Regions from separate parts of the Rahnella sp. ATs2 genome, predicted to be linked through region 2. Evidence: predicted binding sites of a transcription regulator. Region 2 holds the regulator's gene; the other holds the start of a gene.
The links. The regulator sigma-54, encoded in region 2, starts transcription at its own class of promoters, with help from an activator protein. The targets are predictions, from matches to a motif close to GTTGGCACANNTTTCGCTNT.

Region 1 (8,146 bases), on a different contig from region 2:
CGGCGTAAGGTTTGCCGCATTCCCGGCAATGGCAGACAGGGAAATCTGCGGTTTCATACAGGTCTTCTTTGCGCCAGACCGCCAGTTCGAACTCCTGAGACAATTTGATCGCCGCCGTCGGGCAGACTTCCTCGCAGCGGGCGCAGAAAATGCAGCGCCCTAAAAACAGCTGCCAGCGGATCGTTTCGCCGTCTTCTGCCGTGGTCATGGTCAGCGCGTTCGACGGACAGGCATTGGCGCAGGCGCCGCAGGCGATGCACTGTTGCGCGGTGTATTGCGGCTTACCTCGAAAATTGGGCGCTAAATCCAGCGGTTCGAACGGATATCCCACCGTTGCCGTGCCGGTTTTGAGCACTTTTTTAATCAGTTTCAGCATGATTTGAGCGGCTCCTTAAAGCGGCGAATTTTTGCGTTCGATGCCGTAACGTTCGATCTCTTTGTAAGGCACGACGATGGACGTTTTCTTGCGTACATCGACCACCGTCATGCGGTCGGTGCAGGAATAGCAAGGGTCGAGACTGCCGATAATCAGCGGTGCGTCGGAGACGGTATTGCCGCGCAACATGTAGCGCAGCGTCGGCCAGTTGGCGTAGGTCGCCGCACGGCAGCGCCAGCGGAACAGCTTCTGATTGTCACCGGTCATGCTCCAGTGAATGTCGTCACCGCGTGGCGCTTCGGCAAAACCGAGCGCGAAACGGTGCGGAATATAATTAAAGCCTTCCACTGCCAGCGGGCCGCCGGGCAGGCTTTGCAGGCCAAACTCGATCATATTCAGGGAGTTAAAGACTTCGTGAATACGCACTTTCAGGCGGGAATAAACGTCGTTACCGGTTTCGCTGTAAAGTTCAAACGGCAGTTTGGCGTAACCGGCGTAAGGGTGATCCTGTCGCATGTCGCGGCGGTGACCGCTGCCGCGCACCATCGGGCCGACGTTGCTGAAATCGCGCGCCACCTGTGGATCCAGAATGCCAACGCCCATGCTGCGTTGTTCGGTATTGGCGGTACTCAGCAGAATATCCACCAGCTCATTCAGGTCACGGCGCATGCCGCCCGCCAGCGCAATCGTGGCAATCATGTCGTCTTTTAAGATGTCGCGACGGATGCCGCCGATCAGATTCATGCCGTAGGTTTTACGCGCGCCGGTCAGGATTTCCGCCATCTTCATCGACTGCTCACGAATGCGGAAAAACTGCATGAAACCGGAGTCAAAACCGACAAAGTGACAGGCCAGCCCGAGGTTCAGCAGGTGGCTGTGCAGGCGTTCCACTTCCAGCAAAATGGAGCGGATCATCTGGGCGCGTTCCGGCACTACAATCCCCATCGCGTTTTCGACCGACGAGGTATACGCCACGCTGTGAGTAAAGCCGCAAATGCCGCACACGCGGTCAGACAGGAACGTCACTTCGTTATAGCCCATGCGGGTTTCGGCCAGTTTTTCCATGCCGCGATGCACATAGAACAAACGGTAATCCGCGTCGATAATGTCTTCGCCATCGACAAACAGACGAAAGTGTCCGGGTTCGTCAGAAGTGACGTGCAGCGGGCCAATTGGCACAATTTTGCTGCCCTCTTTGGCCTCAGAAATAAACGGATAGGTTTCTTCATCCGTGGTCGGAGCAGGGCGCTGGCGGTAATCCATCGCGTCTTTGCGCAGCGGATATAAATCGTCAGGCCAGTCATCCGGCAACACCAGACGGCGTTCGTCCGGCAGCCCTACCGGACGCAAACCATACATATCACGCACTTCACGCTCACCCCAGACCGCCGCCGGTACGCGCGGTGTCACGGACGGGAATTCCAGTGAAATCGGATCCACCTCGGCGCGCACAGTTATCCAGCACTTCACGCCTTTCTCCATCGACAGCACGTAATACAGCGCGTAGTTGCCGCACAGCGTGCGTTCGTCGTTACCGAACAGTACGGAAAGCCAGCCGCCCTGCTGGTAATACAGCCATTCGACCACTTCCGGCAGCCAGTTCAGCCTGATGGTGACGGTCGCCTGCGTGTCGGTCTGCCATTCGCTGCCCAGAATCGCCGACGGAAACTGTTTTGCCAGCGCAGCCAGATACTCTTTGCCGACCGGGTTTTGATTTAATGCGGTGTTGAACTCACTCATTGCAAAGCCTCTTCCCGCCTCAGCGGGACAAGAAAAATGTCAGGTCAGCCTGCGACCAGCCAGGAAACCAGCGCCAGAAACGCCAGACCGAATCCCGCCCACGTAGTGCGGGAGGTTTTAAGAAAGCGCAGACGGGCGACGCTGTTTTCGATAAGCGCGACCACAAACACCGCGATCAGCAGTTTCAGCAAACACAACACCACGGCGATCAGCAGCGTCAGCGGCGTAATGTGTTCTGCCAGTCCAAACGGGAAGAACAGACCGAGAAACAGTTGCAACACCACCAGCTGTTTCAGGCTGATGCCGATTTTCACCACGCCTAATGCTGCGCCGGAATATTCGGTCAGCGGACCTTCCTGTAACTCCTGCTCGGCTTCGGCCATATCAAACGGCAGCTTGCCCATTTCGATATAGGTGGCGAACGCACAGGCCAGACAGGCCAGAATCAGGGTTAATGAAGAGGAAACCGGCCAGTGCAGTATCCGCGCCGCAATCGCGCCGAGTGATGTGGAACCGGCGACCAGCGCCGCCACCCAAAGGCCGAGCAGCAAAATGGGCTCAACCAAAACGCCGAGTACCGCTTCACGGCTGGCGCCTATGCTGGTGAAAGTGCTGCCGGTGTCGAGTCCGGCGATGGCAAACACAAAACGCACTACCGCAAACAGATAGATAACGGTGATCAGATCACCCGCCGCGCCCATCGGCGATGTCAGCGTCACCACAGGCAGGGCAGTGGCGATGACCAGTAAACCGCCGGTCAGCAGATACGGCATACTGCGAAACGCCATGCCTGCCGCCGCGGGCGCGACACTCTGTCGCCGGAGTAATTTGGCGATATCACGGTATTCCTGTAATACGCCGGGTCCGCGCCGGTTGTGCATCCGCGCACGCATCACGCGGCTGAATCCGGCAAATAACGGAGCGACAGCCAGCAATGCCGCCGCCTGAATCAGCGCCAGCGGCCACAGCGAACCGGCCAGCAGGGAAGGAAAGTTCATAGTCAGTTCCTCAGGCAAAAGCCACGACCAGTAATACGGCCAGTTCGATGAACGCCAGACGACGGCAGAACGCCCCCAGCCAGCCACGGTGCAAGGCTGAAACCAGTGACGCCGGTGTCGCATGGCTGCGCAGACGGTAAAGCGGGGCAAACATCACGCGCAGCGGCTGGGCGAAACCGGTCGCCGTCACCACCATGTCGGCGGAGTGCGCGTAACCACAGGCCCAGGCATCGCCACGCGAACGGTTTGGCAGCCGTGCGCCGCGCAGAACTGCGGCGATAAGCCACGGCACTAACGGCATTCCCAGCAGCAAAATGGCCACCATCGGGGCAGACACCGCAGACGCCGGCGAGAACGCCACGCCATGCTGAGCAGCCAGCAGAACCGGCGTGTTCAGTACGGAGGCTGCGACAGCAGAGAATTGCGGAATAATCCACGGGGAAGCTATGCCGGAAATCACGCACAACAACACCAGTAATACGGTGCTGAACGTCATGGCGCGTGGTGCCGGTGTGGCGTCTGCGGCAGCCTGACTGCGCGGTGTACCCAGGAACGTGACGCCAAAAACTTTGGCAATACACATCAGCGCCAGCGCGCCGGTCAGTGCCAGACCGACCGCCAGCAGCGGCCCCATCAGGCGGGCGATAAAGACGTGGCTGCTGCTCAGCTGGAACAGCGACTGGTACAGCAGCCATTCACTGGCGAAACCGTTTAACGGCGGCAGCGCGGCCATCGACATTAATGCGATCAGCATCGCTGCCGCTGTCCACGGCATCAGACGGGCGATACCGCCGAGTTTTTCCATGTCCTTTATGCCGGTCTGCATTTCAATTTCACCGGCACCGAGGAACAGCGCCGTTTTAAACAGTCCGTGGTTGAACAGATGGAACAGACCCGCCAGCAGCGCAAGGGAAGCCAGCACCGGCTGGTTCAGCGCCACGCCGGTCATTGCCCCGCCAATACCGAGCAAAATAATCCCGACGTTTTCCAGCGTGTGATAGGCCAGCAGACGGCGGATATCATGCTCCATCAGCGCATACAACCCGCCGATAAACGCGGTCAGGATTGCCAGAAGCAATACCATCAGGCCCCACCAGAGTGGCGGTGCGCCCAGCAGATCCAGACCGACTTTTACGATGCCGATAATGCCGATTTTCATCAGGGCAGAAGAGAACAGGGCGGCGGCGTGAGCAGGCGCGCTGGAATGCGACTGCGGCACCCAGGCGTGCAGCGGGATAATCCCGGCGTACAGCCCGAAACCGGCCAGCGCCAGCAGGAAGGTCACCGATTTAATGCCCGGCGTGAACGCCGCATGGCGCAGCACCTCAAAATTGACGCTGCCGCTGGCGTGATGCAGCAGGGCGAAGGCCAGGATCAGACACAGTGTGCCGAGGCGGCCGGATAAAAACTGATTCAGACCGGCACGGCGGCTTTTCACATCGTCAGCCTGAACAATCATGAAATAGGCGCACAGGGCAGCCAGTTCCATCATCAGGATCAGTTCCACGGCACTGGCCGACATCGCCGCCGCTGTCAGTGCGGCCATCAGCAGATTGCACATCAGACCGGTGCGGGCGCGCTTAGGGGATCTCACATTCGCCAGCCACGCACAGGCATACAGGCTGCACATCAGCGCGGTGACGGACATCGCCAGCAGGATTAAGGCATTCAGCGCAGTCAGTTCAGCGTGAAAAGGCACCACCGGCAGCACGGCCTGAACCGCCACACCGCCCTGTAAAATCTGTAACGCCGCCGCGATAACGCACAGCGCCGCTGCCATCCCGCCTGCGCCAAAAATCAGGCTGCTGATTTTCGTCATGGACGCCAGAAGCCAGCCACCAAGGCCGCTCAGCACCCAAATCAGCAGCGCCAGCGCCAGTAACGACGCCGGTTCACCGGTAAATAGAGTCGTCATTATTTAGCCTCCGTATCAGGGGCGTTCAGTGAAGTCAGTCCGGCGGGGAAAACGTTCATGGCATTGAGGCGTTTTTGCTGGCTGGAATATTCAGACAGGCTGGCGGTAACCAGCGTGATGGCCTGGGTCGGACAGGTTTTGATGCACGCCGGACCTTCCGGGCTGAAGCTGCATAAATCGCATTTCACTGCCACGGCGCGAAGCCCCGGCACGCAGTCGAGAAACGGGCTGACTGCACGTGGCGCACGCGGTGCGGGCAGTGCTTTTGAGGTATTGCAGTCACGTGGGATATCGACAGGAGTGCTGGCGGAAAACGTTATCGCCCCGAACGGACAGGCGATGCCGCACAGTTTGCAGCTCACACACAGGCTCTCGTTAAGATGAATGGCGTCTTTTTCACGGGTGATGGCGTTCACCGGACAGACCTGCGCGCACGGCGCGTCTTCGCACTGGTGACACATCACCGGCGCAGAATCCAGCCGGTTGCGCATCACCTGCAAGCGGGGTTCGGATTGCAGGCCGTGAAGCTGGTGCTCTTGCGAACAACTCGCCATGCAGGTATTGCAGCCGATACAAAGTTTGGGGTCCGCGATCACATACTGATTCATGGCGGCCATATTGCGCATGAAGTCTCCTTGGTATTTCGTCAAAGGTGACGAAATCGGCACTTAAATTGACATTTCGACATTTATGTCGGCATTAGATCTGCAAAAAACCGGTCAATATTGTCGGTGAAAAGATTATTCCCACCTGACCGTAAAATAATGTTTTAGGTTTTTTATCCGGCGTGGCCGAGTAATTTCTCAAGTTGCGGATGAACCGGCTGATTACTGTGCAGGGAATCAAACAGGCACTGATAAATAGCGGAGATTTTATTCAGATAATGTTCCAGCACGGCGTTCTTATCATGGATGTCCACCGTGCCGTCCACGCGGCCATCTTCACTTAATCTGGCCTGCGCGAAGGCTCTGAAATCCACCTCTTCCTGGCCTTGCGCCATGTTCAGGCTGTAGATGATCTCCTGACTGTAAAAGTCATCGCCCTGATGAATACTCACCACAAAATGATTGAACAGCACAAAGCGGATGTCCTGTTCCTCTCCACAGTTAAACTCATGATTTATCTTTTTATTTGATGTGGTGACGGCCTTTATCAGGCTGTTCTGATAGGTATGCCACTGTGATTTCATCTGGCTGTTTTTGCTGGCGATATAGTCGGCTTTAGTAGTCAGTTCGCTGAGAGTGCTCATGTTCATTATCCGTTGTTAATTGATATGTCGGGTGACGACGAAAATACGACGTATAACTCTCTGTTGGCATAAAGCGTGCCAGTTTCTGAATTATTCTGATAAATGCTTGTGAATTAACGGGTTAGAAGGGTTTTGGCTTTGATTCTGTTTCAGCGAAGGAAATAAATGACATGTCGATGACACCTTATTTCGACAATTATGACGGGCGGTGACGGCTTATTTTTGCACCTCATTGGCTGAGGATGTTTTTGCATAAAGGCAATGTGTCGAAATTTCTGGCACCAATATTGCAGCCTGTCTTAATTGTTCTCCTGAGGGAGGGGAAATAATGCACGAAATAACGTTATGCCAGAATGCCGTGGAAATAGTGGAGCAGTTCGCACGGCAAAATAATGCGCGGAAAATTACCGCGGTATGGATGGAAATCGGCGCGTTTTCCTGCGTCGAACCGGAGGCCGTGCAGTTTTGTTTTGAGCTGGCGTGTCGCGAAACGCTGGCGCAGGGATGCGAATTACATCTGGACACACCGGCGGCAGAAAGCTGGTGCCGCACCTGTCAGCAGGATATCGCGCTGCTCAGCCCAAACGTGCTGATTTGCCCGCAGTGTGGCGGACGCGATTTGCGGGTGATTGCCGGTGACGGCATGAAAATTAAACGTATCGAAATCGAATAACGGGCGTTCTTTTGCCCGGGGAGAAAGCTATGTGCAGTACCTGTGGTTGTGCCAGCGGCGAACTTCGTATTGAAGGTGTCAGCAGCGGGCACGCTCATCATTCTCATGACCCTTCGCACGACCATCATCACGATCATTCCCATGCCCATTCCCACGGCCTGCCATTTGCAGCGCGTCGTCTGGTGGATATCGAAATGGATGTGCTGGCGAAGAACAATCACATTGCCGCCCACAACCGCGAGCATTTTGCTGCGGCGGGCATTCTGGCGCTGAATCTGGTGTCCAGTCCCGGTTCCGGCAAAACCACCTTACTGACCAGCACCCTGACCCGGCTGGCCCCGTATTTCGACTGCGCGGTAATTGAAGGTGATCAGCAAACCACCAATGACGCCGACCGGATCCGCGCCACCGGCGTTCCGGCCATTCAGGTCAATACCGGCAAAGGCTGCCATCTGGACGCGCAAATGGTTCACGATGCGCTGCATCAGTTATCGCCAAACAACAACAGCCTGCTGTTTATCGAAAACGTCGGCAATCTGGTGTGTCCGGCCAGTTTTGATCTCGGCGAACTGCACAAAGTCGCGGTGCTTTCCGTGACCGAAGGCGAAGACAAACCGCTGAAATATCCGCATATGTTTGCCGCTTCCCGCCTGATGATCCTCAACAAAATCGATTTGCTGCCTTACGTCAGTTTTGACGTTGAGACCTGTATCGCCAATGCACGTCAGGTGAATCCGCAGATTGAAGTGATTCAGCTTTCCGCCACCACCGGCGAAGGCATGGATCAGTGGCTGCACTGGCTGGAGCAGCAACGATGTGCATAGGCATTCCGGGACAAATCGTCGCGTTGCATGAAAATCAGCCCGATCACGCCTGGGCACAGGTATGCGGATTGCGACGGGAGGTTAATATCGCGCTGGTGTGTGAAGGCGAACGCGAAGCGCTGATCGGCTGCTGGGTATTAATCCACGTCGGTTTTGCCCTGAGCCGGCTCGATGAGCACGAAGCGCTGGACACGCTGGCCGCGCTGCATGCGATGGAAGAAGTGGAAGCCGACGTCGCCTTATTTTTGGGTGCGGGAGAATCAAGGTAATGCGTTTTGTTGATGAGTTTCGGGATCCGAAACTGGCGAGAACATTAATCCAGCGCCTGCATCAGCGGGCGGCACATCTGCCTTTCAGCGCAGAAAAGCCGA
Region 2 (8,146 bases):
AAACGGCAAACTGTCATTCGTTGATGATTATGTGGCTGTGGGCAGTCCGTCACAGATGGTGATTGCGCCCTGATAACGTACTGCGTCTGAACTAAACCATCTGCGTGGAAACTTTACCGGTGACTGCGCAGAGGGCGTATCCGCAATAATATGGAAGAACAATGGTGAGATTTCCCAATCAACGTCTGGCGCAACTGTTTGATGCGCTGCAAACCGAAACCCTTCCTCAGGATGAACTGGCAAAACGTCTGTCCGTTTCGACGCGCACGGTGCGTGCCGATATTACTGCGCTGAATGAAATCATCGCCGATTTTGGTGCGACGTTTGTTCACAACCGTGGCAGCGGGTATCAGCTGCGGATTGACGATCAGACGCTTTTCTCAACGTTACAGCAATCGACGCAACGCAAACCGAATCCGACGCCGCGCACTGCCGCTGAGCGGGTGAAAACGTTGCTGATCCGCTTTTTGACCTCAGCTTTTTCATTGAAGCTGGAAGATCTGGCCGATGAATGGTTTGTCAGCCGGGGAACCCTGCAAAATGATATGGCTGAGGTGAGGGAGCATCTGGCTCGCTATCACCTGAATATCGAAACCAAACCGCGCTACGGTATGAAACTGTTCGGTGCAGAACTGGCGATCCGCGCCTGTCTGACCGACCTGCTGTTCCAGCTGGATGCCGAAGAACAGGCGAATCCGCTGCTGAAGGCGGAAAGTCTGGAGCCGGAAGCGCTGGTGCCGCTGACACGCTTTATGCATCAGGTGCTGACGCAGTCTTCTGTTCAGCTGACCGATGAGGGCGAGCAGTATCTGATCTTGTACTGCGCGGTGGCGATCAAACGCATTACCGGCGGTTATCCGCTGACCGATTTTGATGCAGAAGACGGAGACCCGGCGGTGAAGCAGGTTTCCGTGCGTCTGGCGGCTGAGCTCAGAAATCTGGTCGGCAAGGAAATTCCGGCCTCTGAGGAAGCTTATCTGCGGGTAAATATCGCCGCCCGCCGCGTGCAGCAAATTCTGCCGACCGACATTAATGCCGACGATGACGAAGCGCTGGTCGATTACATTCTGTCGTATATCAATTCGCACTATAACTATGATTTGCAGGGCGATAAGCAACTGCGTGCTGACCTGCTGACGCACATTAAGACCATGATTACGCGGGTGAAATATCAGATAAACATCCCGAATCCGCTGCTGAATAATATCAAACAGCATTACCCGATGGCCTATGACGTCACGCTGGCAGCGGTCTCCAGCTGGGGAAAATACACGCCCTATACGCTGAGTGAAAACGAGATTGGTTTTCTGGTGCTGCATATCGGCGTCGGGCTTGAGCGGCATTACAATATCGGTTACCAGCGGCATCCGCAGGTGATGCTGGTGTGCGACACCGGCAATTCAACCATCCGCATGATCCAGGCACAGATTAACCGTAAGTATCCGCAACTGGTGATGAAACAGGTGGTTTCGCTGCGTGATTACGAGCAGCTGGAGCATGTCGACGAAGATTTTATTATTTCCAACGCCCGCATCACCGAGAAGAATAAGCCGGTGGTGGTGCTGTCGCCATTCCCGACCGAATACCAGATGGAACAGCTCGGTAAGCTGGTGCTGGTCGACCGCACACGGCCTTATATGCTGGAAAAATTCTTCGACGAAAAACACTTCATGATCGTCAAAGAGCCGATGACGCAGGCGGAGTTGTTCCGCCATGTGTGTTCACAGCTGGAAGAAGAAGGATATGTCGATCAGGCGTTTTACCCGTCGGTGGTCGAGCGTGAGGAGATTGTCTCGACCATGCTGGGCGAAGGGATTGCGCTGCCGCACTCTCTGGGACTGCTGGCGAAGAAAACCGTGGTGATTACGCTGCTCTCGCCGCAGGGCATTGCCTGGGGAGAAGGGGAAACCGCGCACGTGATTTTCCTGCTGGCGATCAGTAAGGCGGATTACGAAGAAGCGATGGCGATTTACGATTTGTTCGTGACGTTTGTGCGGGAACGGTCGATGAGCCGTTTGCTGAGCAGTGAGAATTTTGAAAGCTTCAAGGCCATTGCAATCGACTGTTTAAGCCGCATTTAGCCTGCGTCCTTGACGCCGCAGCGGCGTTCGTTCACCCGAATCACTGACTGATGTCAGCTCATCGGGATTAATGAGCCTCGTCCCTGAGGCTCACCCTGCGGGCCAGCGCGAGCGCTGTTCAAATCGGTTCCTGACCGATTTGTCTTTCGCTTGCTGCAACGCCAATGACTATGGCTAAGAGTGAAGGGGCTTAGTCTTCGTCAAATCCTGAATTGATCAGATTTACCACTGCCGTCAATGCCTGTTCTTCATCTGGCCCGGTGGCTTCGATTTCGATTTTCTGACCTTTCGGGGAATCAAGCATCAGCAGCGCGATCACGCTGCTGGCTTCCGCTTCAATGCCTGTGCCGTTGCGCAGCATCACTTCTGATTCAAAGCTCTGCACCAGTTCAAACAACTTCATCGCCGGACGGGCATGCATCCCTAACCGGTTTTTGATTTCTACCGTTTGTTTTACCGTCATGATTTACGTTTTTCCAGCGTGCGATGGCGGGATTGCACGTTCTTCCCGCGGGAACGGAAATAGTCGGCCAGTTGCTCTGCGATATACACCGAACGGTGTTTACCGCCGGTACAACCAATGGCGACGGTCAGATAGCTGCGGTTGTTGGTTTCCAGCATCGGCAGCCATTGTTCAAGGTAGCTGCGGGTCTGGTAGATAAAGTTGTGCACTTCGGTATGACGGTCGAGGAACGCCGCCACCGGTTTGTCGAGGCCGGTCATCGGACGCAGTTTCGGATCCCAGTGCGGGTTCGGCAGGAAACGTACGTCGAACACGTAATCCGCATCAATCGGAATACCGTGTTTGAAACCAAAGGATTCGAAGACCATCGTCAGTTCACGTTCGCGTTTACCCAGCAGGCGGGTACGCAGCATTTCTGCCAGTTCGTGAACGGACATTTCGGACGTGTCGATGATGAGATCAGCAGACGAACGCAGAGGCTCGAGCAAGTCGGCTTCTTCATCAATAGCACTTTCGAGGGAGAGATTTTTGCTGGAAAGCGGGTGCAGACGACGGGTGTCGCTGTAGCGGCGGATCAGCGTGTTGCGGTCGGCATCAAGGAACAACAGCTGCGGTGAGAAGCTCTCCGGCAGTTGTGACATCGCGTACTCATAAACTTCCGGGGTTTCCGGCATGTTACGCACGTCGATGCTGACGGCCGCTGACGTATTACGTTCAACGAGGGTCTGGGCAAGCTGCGGCAATAACACCACCGGCAGGTTATCCACACAGTAAAAACCCATGTCTTCCAATGCCCGTAGGGCAACCGATTTCCCGGAACCGGAACGGCCGCTGACAATCATCAGCACCATGGTGTCACTCCCCTGGCATTCAGTGTTCAGAATTCATTTTCCCGGCACCGTACCGGGAATCAGCAATTTATTCGTTTTCAGTCATTATCTGGAACAGTTCTTCATCGCTCTGCGCACCACGAAGGCGGCGACACACTGTTTTATCAGCTAATTTCTTAGCCACCAAAGATAATGTATGTAAATGGGTTTTACATTGATCTGCCGGTACCAGCAAGGCAAAAAGTAAGTCTACCGGCTGATTATCGATGGCATCAAAAGCGATCGGTTGTTCCAGCTGAATGAACACGCCGACGGCACGTAACGTATCTTCTTCCAGCTTACCGTGCGGGATGGCGATCCCGGCACCGATCCCGGTGCTGCCCATGCGTTCACGGGTCAAAATAGCGTCGAAAATCACCTGTGGCGACAAATTCAGTTGTCTGGCGGCCAGTTCGCTGATGATTTCCAGTGCGCGTTTTTTGCTGGCGCAATGAACGCCGCTTTTGGTGCATTCGGCATTAAGCACCGACGTTAATTGCATTGCTATATCGTTGATCATGTCATCTTTCACTTTTGCGCTGTTTCACCCTTAAAGCTATATCGGCTCGTTTCCCGAAGGTCACAAGCCGATGCCCGAAGGTTTGTAGCACAGGGTTGGCTACATGAATGTCAGTGCTGTTTCAGTTTGTCTTTATGTTTATTCAGCTGGCGGGCCAGTTTATCAACCAGTCCGTCAATCGCTGCGTACATATCCTGATGTTCCGAGGTGGCATGTAACTCGCCTCCATTCACATGCAAAGTCGCTTCGGCAACTTTTTGCACCTTTTCCACGCTCAACACCACATACACCTGATTAATCCTGTCGAAATACTGCTCTAGCTTGGCCAGCTTCGACGTGATGAACTCTCTCAGGGGATCCGTGATCTCAATGTGATGTCCGGTAATGTTGAGCTGCATAATGTCTTCCTTCTCTGTTGAGGTCAAACTAACTGTTTACGTTGGTTTGAGGGCGGGATGGACAAAGACTCTCGGTATTTGGCGACGGTTCGTCGTGCAACCATAATTCCCTGATCGGAAAGCAGGGTCGCTAACTTACTGTCACTGAGCGGTTTTACAGGATTCTCCGCTGCGATTAATTTCTTCACCAGCGCCCGGATGGCGGTTGACGATGCCTCGCCGCCGCTGTCTGTACTGACATGGCTGGAAAAGAAATACTTCAGTTCGAAAATGCCACGCGGGCTGTGCAGGAACTTCTGCGTCGTGACGCGTGAAATCGTCGATTCGTGCATTTCTACGGCGCTGGCGATATCGGCCAGCACCATAGGTTTCATAAATTCTTCACCCAGTTCAAAGAACGCCTGCTGTTGCTCAACGATACAGCGCGTGACTTTCAGCAGCGTGTCGTTACGGCTTTCCAGGCTTTTGATTAACCATTTGGCTTCCTGCAGATTGCTGCGGATAAACTGCCCGTCGCTGTCGCTGCGTGCGGAATTCCCCATCGCGGCGTACTGCTGGTTAATCTTCAGACGCGGAATGCTGTCCGAATTGAGTTCAACCGTCCAGACTCCTGACACTTTGCGCACCAGCACATCCGGGATCACGTATTCGGATTCGCCGGTGTTGATCGACTGGCCCGGACGCGGATCAAGAGACTGGATCAGGAGCATCGCTCCTTTCAGTGTATCTTCTTTTAACCGGGTTGATCGCATAAGTGCGCGGAAATCATGGTTCGCCAGCAAATCCAGATGTTCGCTGATGATAAGACGGGCTTCGGTGATGAAAGGCGTGTCGGTCGCATACTGGGAAAGCTGGATCAGCAGGCAGTCGCGCAGGTCGCGCGCGGCCACGCCGACCGGGTCAAAACGCTGTACGCGTTTGAGCACGGCTTCCACTTCGTCCATCGTGACGTTTTCATCCCCGATGCTTTCCAGAATGTCGTCAAGAGAAACGGTGAGGTAACCGGTGTCATCGACCGCATCGACAATGGACGTCGCAATCGCCGCATCAGTATCTGAGAACGGCGTCAGCTCGACCTGCCACATCAGGTAATCCTGAAGAGTCTGGGTGGTTTCACCCTGATAAATCGGCAGCTCGTCGTCGCTGTAATCATTACCGGTGCCGGAAGGCGTGCCCGCGGTATAGATTTCATCCCAGGTCGCATCCAGCGGCAGCTCTTCGGGCATGTCTTTTTGCTCGAGCGCTTCGCGGGTATCTAACCCTTCGCTGTCGGTGGCTTCTACCGAGTCGATTTCTTCATGAAGGTCGGTTTGTTCCAGCAGAGGGTTGCTCTCCAGCGCGAGTTGGATCTCCTGTTGGAGCTCAAGCGTGGACAATTGCAACAGGCGGATGGCCTGTTGTAACTGTGGAGTCATTGCCAGTTGTTGGCTGAATCTGAGTTGCAAACCTTGCTTCATATCTTGGCTTTATTTCCGTTGATGAGTGAAAACGGCAACACTTCTGTCAGAGACGGCCTGTTTCATTTTAAGGCGAAACAGGCACGGTTCCGGCGGCACAGATCACAGACGGAATTCTTCACCAAGATAAACGCGTTTAACTTGTTCATCAGCAAGAATATCGGCTGGCGTGCCGTGGGCGATTAACTTGCCCTGACTGACGATGTAAGCGCGTTCACACACGTCGAGCGTTTCGCGAACGTTATGGTCGGTGATCAGTACGCCGAGGCCACTGTCACGCAAATGCTCAATGATTTTTTTGATGTCGATAACTGAAATCGGGTCAACACCGGCGAACGGTTCATCCAGCAGGATGAATTTAGGGTTCGCCGCCAGCGCACGGGCGATTTCAACACGACGGCGTTCACCACCGGACAGTGACTGACCGAGGTTATCGCGCAAATGAGAAATATGGAACTCTTCCATCAGTTCATTGGCGCGATCGTTACGCTGTTCTTTGTTCAGATCGTCGCGGATCTGCAACACGGCCATCAGGTTATCAAACACGCTGAGGCGGCGGAAAATGGACGCTTCCTGAGGAAGATAGCCAATACCGCGACGGGCGCGGGTATGCAATGGCAACAAGCTGATGTCTTCGTCATCGACGATAATACGGCCTGCATCACGCTGCACAATGCCGACGACCATGTAAAACGTCGTAGTTTTACCGGCACCGTTTGGCCCTAATAACCCGACGATTTCGCCGGAGTTGACCATCAGGCTGACATCTTCAACGACCTTGCGGCCTTTGTAGGCTTTTGCCAGATTCTCTGCGATTAATTTAGCCATAAAAATCAGTTACTCTTTTTGGTCGGCTGGCCCGCCGCTGCAGGTGTTTTCTGTTGCAGCTGCGAAGGAACCAGAACGGTCGTCACACGGTTGCCTTTATCACTGAAGGCTTCCATTTGCTGTTTCTGCACCAGATAAGTAATACGGTCGCCTTTCACGTTGCTGTCGAGCTGTTCAAGGTAAGCGTTACCGGTCAGGGTCACCAGATCGTTTTCCACTTCATAGCGGACTTTCTGCGCATGGCCTTTTACCGGCTTGCCGTTGTCCTGCATCTGATAGAAGGTCACCGGATTACCGTAACCTTCAACCACTTCTTTGCCGGAAACGCCTTGCGGGCGGATGACGACAACTTTGTCCGCTTTAACCTGGATCGTACCCTGGTTTACCACCACATTACCGGTAAAGGTCGCGGTATTGGTATTCACGTCCAGCGCCTGATTAGCCGAATCAATGGTAATCGGTTTGGTCGTGTCATCTTTCAGGGCGAATGCCGGAACGCTGACGGCTAACAATGAGCTGACGATCAGGAGATTACGGATTTTATTTTTTGCTTTGAATTTCATAAGAGGTCGTTACCTTTTCGATCAGCTCTGCTGTTTTATCACGCAGATTACCACGCATTTTCATGCCGTTAGATGTAAAACCTGTGCCATAAAGCGTTACTTCATCATCTGAGGCAACGTCCTGTGTCGTCAGGTTAACCCGTGCATTGTCCGTTTTGATTCTTTGCAACTGAGAAGTCTCAGGTGTCAGGCTGTCTGCCTGCACATGCCCGTAAAGATAGAGCATTTTATCCTGAGTCAGCTTGGCCTTGTCAGAATGCAGCACCCACGTCGGGACTTTGTTCTTGTCGTACATGGTCGCTACCGGATTAGTAAACCATGTCACCTGATCAGTGGTGTAATATTTCACCTGATCTGAAACCAGTTTATACGTCAGGCTACCCAGCGGATCGTACACCATCGTGACGGTGTGGGAGCTCTGGTAGGTCGGATCCTGATCGTTGACCGCCGGCTGGACGTCATCGCTGTTGTCAGACATTGACCAGCCGATCAGCACCAGAACGATGGCTGTCAGCGCCAGAATAATCCAAAGTCTTGTTTTACTCATATCGACAGCCCTTTGGCGTCCTCCAGCTTACCCTGTGCCAGTAAAATCAAATCGCACAATTCGCGTACTGCACCACGTCCGCCGGCAATTCGGGTGACATAATGCGCTTTCGGCAACAGGATGGGATGCGCGTCCTGAACGGCCACGGAAAGACCAACTTCAGCCATAACCGGCCAGTCGATCAGGTCATCACCGATGTAGGCCACTTCTTCGGCCCGCAAAGACAGTGTATCTAACAGTTCGCGGAAGGCCAAAAGCTTATCCGATTGTCCCTGGTACAAGTGGCGTATACCGAGGGTTTCAGCGCGATCTTCCAGTAATTTCGCATTGCGGCCTGTAATAATCGAGACCTCAATGTCCGAAGTCAGCAGGCAGCGGATACCGTAACCGTCGCGAACGTTAAAACTTTTCAGCTCTTCT

Region 1: hypA (hydrogenase maturation nickel metallochaperone HypA) is a predicted target of sigma-54. The motif match lies at 6,399-6,418, and genes of this name have one in related genera.

Annotation. Positions count from the first base shown of each region.
Region 1 is NZ_JBLYPL010000002.1:17,625-25,770, reverse strand. It holds gene ACJY2G_RS01785 (formate hydrogenlyase complex iron-sulfur subunit) at 1-376, opposite strand, end outside; gene ACJY2G_RS01780 (hydrogenase large subunit) at 392-2,116, opposite strand; gene ACJY2G_RS01775 (respiratory chain complex I subunit 1 family protein) at 2,161-3,114, opposite strand; gene ACJY2G_RS01770 (proton-conducting transporter transmembrane domain-containing protein) at 3,125-5,029, opposite strand; gene ACJY2G_RS01765 (4Fe-4S dicluster domain-containing protein) at 5,029-5,637, opposite strand; gene hycA (formate hydrogenlyase regulator HycA) at 5,808-6,278, opposite strand; gene hypA (hydrogenase maturation nickel metallochaperone HypA) at 6,607-6,951, shown strand; gene hypB (hydrogenase nickel incorporation protein HypB) at 6,981-7,775, shown strand; gene hypC (HypC/HybG/HupF family hydrogenase formation chaperone) at 7,766-8,044, shown strand; gene hypD (hydrogenase formation protein HypD) at 8,044-8,146, shown strand, end outside.
Region 2 is NZ_JBLYPL010000001.1:127,380-135,525, forward strand. It holds gene ACJY2G_RS00590 (lactonase family protein) at 1-73, shown strand, start outside; gene ACJY2G_RS00595 (BglG family transcription antiterminator) at 162-2,081, shown strand; gene npr (PTS phosphocarrier protein NPr) at 2,272-2,544, opposite strand; gene rapZ (RNase adapter RapZ) at 2,541-3,395, opposite strand; gene ptsN (PTS IIA-like nitrogen regulatory protein PtsN) at 3,463-3,945, opposite strand; gene hpf (ribosome hibernation promoting factor) at 4,044-4,331, opposite strand; gene rpoN (RNA polymerase factor sigma-54) at 4,355-5,788, opposite strand; gene lptB (LPS export ABC transporter ATP-binding protein) at 5,891-6,616, opposite strand; gene lptA (lipopolysaccharide ABC transporter substrate-binding protein LptA) at 6,622-7,179, opposite strand; gene lptC (LPS export ABC transporter periplasmic protein LptC) at 7,157-7,726, opposite strand; gene kdsC (3-deoxy-manno-octulosonate-8-phosphatase KdsC) at 7,723-8,146, opposite strand, start outside.